Regions from separate parts of the Mesorhizobium sp. WSM3866 genome, predicted to be linked through region 2. Evidence: predicted binding sites of a transcription regulator. Region 2 holds the regulator's gene; the other holds the start of a gene.
The links. The regulator PhoB, encoded in region 2, activates phosphate uptake and scavenging genes when phosphate is short. The targets are predictions, from matches to a motif close to TGTCATNNANCTGTCAT.
Positions count from the first base shown of each region.

Region 1 (3,407 bases), on a different contig from region 2:
GACCGCCTGCGGCAGCGAAATGCCTTCCACGACATCGCCGAGGAAGAAGGCGGACTGGATCAGGCTGAAGGGGATATAGTCGGACGACAGGATGTCGAGCAAACCGTCGCCGGCAAGCGAGCGCGCCGACACATTGCCCGAATGCGAGGAGCCGCGCATGACGTTGGGCGCGCCCATCAGCACGCCGAGGCCTGCCGCCTTCGAGGCCCTCGCCGCCTCCTCGGTGGTCGGGAATTCGGCAACGCGCACGCCCTGCTCCACCGCCTCGTCGACATGGCCGGCCGTCGCATCGTCGTGGCTGGCAAGCACGATGCCGCGCTCGCGGCAGGCGGCGGAAATGAAGACGCGGTTCGGCCCGGAATACTTGGCCGATTCGGCCATACGCTTCGCGCAGAATTTCTGGAAGTCGCGGTCGGTGAGCTTCAGCTTGCGCTGGTAGTAGTAGGCGTAGGTCTCGAGATCGACGAACTGGCGCTGGCCCGGCGCGTGGTCCATCAGCGAGGCGAGCTTCACCCTGTCGTCGGTCTCAAAATTGGCGAAGGCCTCGAGGCAGTCCGGCGCCGAGACCTCGCAGCGCAGATGGATGAAGTGGTCGGCCCTGAGCCGATCCTGGCGCACGCTGTCCTCGATCGCGTCGGCGAGCTTGCGCACGTCGTCGGACTTCAGGTCGGCATCCTCGTCCATGCCGACACGCAAGGCGTCGAGCACCGTGGTGATGCCGGCGGTCGCCACCTGCGCATCGTGGGCGAGCACGGCGGCGATCGGGTTCCAGCGCACTTTCGGACGCGGCGCGTAATGGCCTTCGAGGTGATCGGTGTGCAGCTCGACGAGACCCGGGATGATGTAGTCGCCGCCCATGTCCTCGCCGGTGCGGGCCGCACCCGGCTCGATCGCGGCGATCAGCCCATCGCGCAGCAGCAGCGAGCCCGCGACGATCTCGTCGGGCAGCACGATGCGGGCATTGTTCAAAACGGTCTCGGCGGTCATTTCAGCAGTCCTATCTCAGGCGGGCGGACATCAGGCGGTTTTTCTGGCCGGGCCGCGTCCAAGCACGTGGTGCGAGAGCACCATGAAGGGCGCGCCCGGTTCGGTTTCGACGAACAGCGTCAGCGCATCCACCGGCACCGGCCGCTGCAGCACATCCGCGAACAGGCTGTCGATTGCAGCGCGAAGGCGCGGGCTTTCCTGTGGCCCGACCCGTCCGGAGAGCGTCATGTGGAAGCGGAACGTCTCGAAGACGTAGGGATAACCCCACTGGCAGAGGTTGCGGAACTCATCCGGCTTCAGCGAGTCTGGGCTGCGGCGCTCGATCTCGGCCTCGGTCAGCGGCGCGCGGAAGCGGTCGAAAGCGCGCACGACCTCGCCGGCGAAACTGTTGAGTGGCTCGAAAGGACTTCCCGGCACCAGCGCGAAAAAGCCGTCGATCTGGCCGACGACCAGACGCGGGACGACGACTGGTGCCGTGGCCTCGGCGAAATCGTCGAGCGCTGCCCGCAGCGAGGCTTCCGTTTCGCTGGGCGCCAGCCGGAACGGCGCCTTCAGCGTCGCGTGGAACCCATAGCGCCGTGCCGAGGCGGTGTGGAAGGCAACTTCCGCCGCCGACAGGTCACCCACACCCTCGACCGGCCGCGTCGGCGCGCCGAACGGGTCGCGCCCCAGCCAGTTGGCGGCGATCCGCGCCAGCGGCTCATCCTGCCTCGGGGTAAAGTAAATGGCATAGCGCATCGAAAATCCTCGTCAGACCGCTGCCATAGGTGATTTCCATGACGGATTGACGAAGCTTTCATGGGTTTTCGAAGGCAACCCAGGCTCCGGCGGTCCTTAGCCGACGATTTTCCCGAACTGGACCAACAGGTTGAGGGCTATGAAAAATCTTACGCCTTCATCAGCCACTCATGCTCGGCGGCGTTGTGGAATTTCCATGTCCGCTTCGGGCCGGCCATGACATTGAGATAATAGAGATCATAGCCGTGGCAGGCCGCACACGGGTGGTAGCCCTTGGGCACCAGCACGACATCGCCGTCCTCGATCGCCATCGCCTCGTCCAGGTCGCGCACGCCATTTCTGTCGGCGTCGGTGTAGACGCGCTGGAAGGCGAAACCCTGCGGCGGGTTGAGGCGGTGATAATAGGTCTCCTCGAGATAGGACTCGGCCGGCAGATTGTCCTGGTCGTGTTTGTGCGGCGGATAGCTGGAGGTATGGCCGCCGGGCGTGATGACCTCGACCACCAGCAGCGAGTCGGCCGGCTTGCCCTCGGGCAGGATGTTGGTGACGTAGCGGGTGTTGGTGCCCTTGCCGCGCACTTCCTGACCGAGATCGTCGGGCGCAATGACGCGAGCGGGCAGGCTGCCGCCAAGACCGGGCGCCGAGCAGACGGCAAGCTCCAGCTCGGTGTCGGCGGTCACCAACCAGTCGGAGCCTTGCGGCACATAGACCGACCAGGGCTTGCCTTCGAAGGGCGACATGCGCTCGCCGAGCAGGCCGAGATCCTTGCCGCCGGCCGCAGCCTTGCCCTTGCCGGTGACGAACACCAGGCAGACCTCGCGCTCGCCCGTCTTGCCGGCGGCCGTCTCGCCCGGCCGCAACCGGTGGAGATCGAAACCCACGTAAGTCCAGCCCGCGCTTTGCGGGGTGACGTGGGCGACGTGGCCGTGGCCCTTGTCGGCCTTGACGAGCAGTTTCGACATTTTGTCTCCTGGATCATTCCTTCGGCTCGGCCGGAGGCTTGGGCTCCTCGGCCGGCTTGTAGAGGTAGAAGAACTGCCACACCGCGTAACCGGCGAAGCCGAGCGCGATTACACCCCAGAATGGCGTGCCGGAGGCGAATTCGATCACCGACCAGATTAGGCAGACGGCAACGACGGCAATGCGCCGCCACAGCGGTCGGAAGAAGGGGTGCTCATAGTCTTTCATCGCGCCAATCCGGGACTTGTCCAAACGCATCAGATAGACCGAGCGGCCGGACGAATCCACCGTTTACGCCGGGAAGCCCTGCGTCTCCACCGTATAACCGGCGGCCGTCATCACCCGCATCAGCTCCTTGTGGCCGACCTCAGCCATCCTCAGCGGCGGGTTCTTTTTCGGATCCTGCTCGGCCTCGACCACGAACCAGCCTTCATAGCCGTAGTCGGCGAAGCGCTGGACGATCGCGCCGAAATCGAGCGAGCCGTCGCCGGGCACGGTGAAGGCGCCGAGCGCGACGGCATCGAGGAAGGACTGCTTCGTGCGGTCGAGCCCGTCGATCACATTCATGCGCACGTCCTTCACATGGACGTGGTTGATGCGCTTGTGGTGGTTGTCGATGGCGCGCAACACATCGCCGCCGGCGAAGGCGAGGTGGCCGGCATCGAGCAGCAGCGGGATGCCCTCGCCGGAATGATGCATGAAGGAATCGAGTTCCGGCTCGG
Region 1 covers NZ_NSGC01000001.1:155,070-158,476, reverse strand. Annotated here, with positions in the region: gene CK222_RS00800 (alpha-D-ribose 1-methylphosphonate 5-triphosphate diphosphatase) at 1-987, opposite strand, end outside; gene CK222_RS00795 (DUF1045 domain-containing protein) at 1,018-1,725, opposite strand; gene iolB (5-deoxy-glucuronate isomerase) at 1,875-2,687, opposite strand; gene CK222_RS00785 (hypothetical protein) at 2,701-2,913, opposite strand; gene iolE (myo-inosose-2 dehydratase) at 2,977-3,407, opposite strand, start outside.
Region 1: CK222_RS00795 (DUF1045 domain-containing protein) is a predicted target of PhoB. The motif match lies at 1,764-1,780, and genes of this name have one in related genera.

Region 2 (3,407 bases):
GCGTCGCCCGCATCGCCATGGGCATCCAGGGCATCACCGATTCCCATGCCCGCGCCATGCTGTGGTCGCCGATCACGCCGCTGACCGACATTCCCTTCGCCGACATCCTGGAAAAGGAATTCGGCATTCCGGCCACCATGGAGAACGACTGCAACATGATGGCTGTGGCGCTGCAGTGGCGCGATCCCCACCGCTATCGCGACAATTTCATCGCCATTCTGCTCTCCCACGGCATCGGCATGGGCCTGGTTCTGAAGGGCGAGCTGTTCACCGGCACACATTCTTCCGGCGGCGAGTTCGGCCACATGATCCATCGCCCGGGCGGCGCGCTCTGCCGTTGCGGACGCCGCGGCTGCGTCGAGGCCTATGCCGGCAACTACGCCATCTGGCGCAGCGCCATGAAGATGAGCGAGGACGCCGAGCCGGTCGATGTCGGCGACGCCGACATGCGGGCGCTCGCCGCCAAGGCGCGCGAGACGGATGGCCCGGAGCGCGAGGCCTATCGCCGGGCCGGCGAGGCGCTGGGCTTCGGCCTTGGCAGCCTGTTCGCGCTGATCGACCCGGCGCCGGTCGCCATGGTCGGCGTCAGCGCCGCCGCCTTTGACCTGATCGAGCCGGCGCTGCGCGAGGCGATCGGCCAGACCGCCGGAGGCCAGCATTCAAACTCGATCTCCTTCGATACCGAGCCGAACGAATTGCCGCTGATCCGCGAAGGCTGCGCCGTGCGCGCGCTGACCTTCGTCGACCAGGAGATTTTCGCCCCGGGCGTGCAGGCAAGAGCGGGCAAGAACGTGGCCTGAGCAGCTTCGATAGCGATCGTTGGCTTCTGTGCGTCCTGCAGACGCCGGAGATTAGCGAAGGCCCCGCAGCTTCGTCATTCCAGGGCGGAGCAGGAGCGAAGCTCCGTCGCGGAGACCCTGGAATCCATGCCATTACCTCAATCGTCGGATGAGCGGAGCAGAATTTCTGCACCGCCGCGGCGCGTGGAAGTCGCGTGGATCGTCGGGTCTGCGCCGCGTCGCGACGCTTCGTGCTCCGCCCGTGGACGGCGAAGCACCAGCGTCTCGATAACCCGCCAGCGCAGATAGAACCCGTCAGACCTTCGGTGCCCTGGATCTAATCTTCCCTGATCGCGTAGCCCGCCCCACGGATGGTACGTATGACGTCCGGCATCCGGCCGTTGTTGACCGCCTTGCGCAGGCGTCCGACATGCACGTCCACGGTGCGCTCGTCGATATAGATCGTCTCACCCCATACATTGTCGAGCAGCTGGCTGCGTGAGAACACCCGGCCGGGATGCCGCATCATGAATTCCAGCAGCCTGAACTCGGTCGGGCCGAGCCGGATCTCGCTCTTCTTGCGGTAGACGCGATGCGATTCGCGATCGAGCACGATGTCGCCGACCTTGAGCACGCTGGACAGCACCTCCGGCTTGGCGCGGCGCAGCAGCGCCTTGACCCTGGCCATGAATTCCGGCGTCGAGAACGGCTTGACCAGATAGTCGTCGGCGCCGGTCGAGAGGCCGCGCACCCTGTCGCTTTCCTCGCCGCGCGCGGTCAGCATGATGATCGGCAGGCGTTCGGTCTCGGGCCGCATCCTGAGGCGCCGGCAAAGCTCGATGCCGGACACCGCCGGCACCATCCAGTCGAGCACCAGAAGGTCGGGCACATTCTCCTGCAGGCGGATCTCGGCCTCGTCGCCGCGCGTCACCACCTCGACCTGATAGCCCTCGGATTCGAGGTTGTAGCGGAGCAGCACCCCCAGCGGTTCCTCGTCCTCCACCACCATGATGCGTGGCGCGATCATATAGCAGGCACCTTCGCGGTCAGGCCGCCGGCGCCGACATCGTCGTCTCGTCCTGCTTAGGACGATTCGCGGGCAATTGCGTGCCGGTCAGCACATAGTAGGCGTTCTCGGCGATGTTGGTGACGTGGTCGCCGATGCGCTCCAGATTCTTGGCGCAGAACAACAGATGCGTGCAAGCCGTGATGTTGCGCGGATCCTCCATCATGTAGGTCAGGAGCTCGCGGAAGACGGCGGTGTATTTGACGTCGATGCGCTCGTCGTCGTTGCGGAGCTTGGCGAGCGCCGTGGCGTCGCCGGCCGCGTATTCCTCGATCACGCCCTGCACCTGGATCAGCACCAGCTGCGCCATCGAATCGATGGAGTGCGAAAGGTCGCGCGGCGCGGCGCTGACGCCGACCGAGCCGACGCGCTTAGCGATGTTCTTGGCAAGGTCGCCAATGCGCTCGAGATCGCCGGCCATGCGGATGGCGCCAACGACGCTGCGCAGGTCGTCGGCCATCGGCTGGCGTTTGGCAATCAGCGTGATGGCGCGATCGTCGAGCTCGCGTTGGCGCGCGTCCATGATGGCATCGTCGGAGACCACGCGCTGCGCCAGCGCGTTGTCGGAATTCAGCAGAGCCTTGGTCGACGCGCCGACCATCGAGCCGGCAAGATCGCCCATGTCGCGGATGAGCTGGCTGATCTGCCTCAGATCCTCGTCGAAGGAAGCGACCGTATGGGCCATGGTTATGTCCTCGTATGAACTCAGCCGAAGCGGCCGGTGATGTAGTCCTGCGTGCGCTTCTCGCGGGGCGAGGTGAAAATCTTTTCGGTCCGGTCGAATTCGATCAGCTCGCCGAGATACATGAACGCCGTCTGCCGCGAGACGCGCGCCGCCTGCTGCATGTTGTGGGTGACGATCACGATCGTGTAGTCGGCCTGCAGCTCGTCGATCAGCTCCTCGATCTTGGCGGTCGAGAGCGGATCGAGCGCCGATGCCGGCTCGTCGAGCAGGATGACCTCCGGCTTCACCGCCACCGTGCGGGCGATGCAGAGCCGCTGCTGCTGGCCGCCCGAAAGGCTCTGGCCACTGGCGTTGAGCTTGTCCTTGACCTCGTTCCACAGCGCGGCGCGCTTCAGCGCCTGTTCGACGCGATTGTCCATCTCGGCCTTGCTGATCTTCTCATACAGCCTGACGCCGAAGGCGATGTTCTCGTAGATCGACATCGGGAACGGCGTCGGCTTCTGGAACACCATGCCGATCTTGGTCCTGAGCAGGTTGAGGTCCTGCGAACGGTCGAGGATGTTCTTGCCGTCGAGCAGCACCTGGCCTTCGGCGCTCTGCTTCGGGTAGAGCTCGTAGATGCGGTTGAGCACGCGCAGCAGCGTCGACTTTCCGCAGCCCGAAGGTCCGATGAAGGCGGTGACGCTGCGCTCGGGCAGCGACAGGTTGATGTCCTTCAGCGCCTTCGACTGGCCATAGTAGAAGTTGAGGTTCTTGACTTCGATCTTGGCCTTCTCGGCGGTCGTCTCGGCTACGTTCAGGTCGGTGGACAACATCGGTTTCATCTGTCCTCTCTGCGTCCGGTAAGGCTGCGGGCGAAGATGCTCAGCCCGAGAAC
Region 2 covers NZ_NSGC01000002.1:583,069-586,475, reverse strand. Annotated here, with positions in the region: gene CK222_RS07115 (ROK family protein) at 1-800, shown strand, start outside; gene phoB (phosphate regulon transcriptional regulator PhoB) at 1,117-1,806, opposite strand; gene phoU (phosphate signaling complex protein PhoU) at 1,826-2,530, opposite strand; gene pstB (phosphate ABC transporter ATP-binding protein PstB) at 2,551-3,354, opposite strand; gene pstA (phosphate ABC transporter permease PstA) at 3,351-3,407, opposite strand, start outside.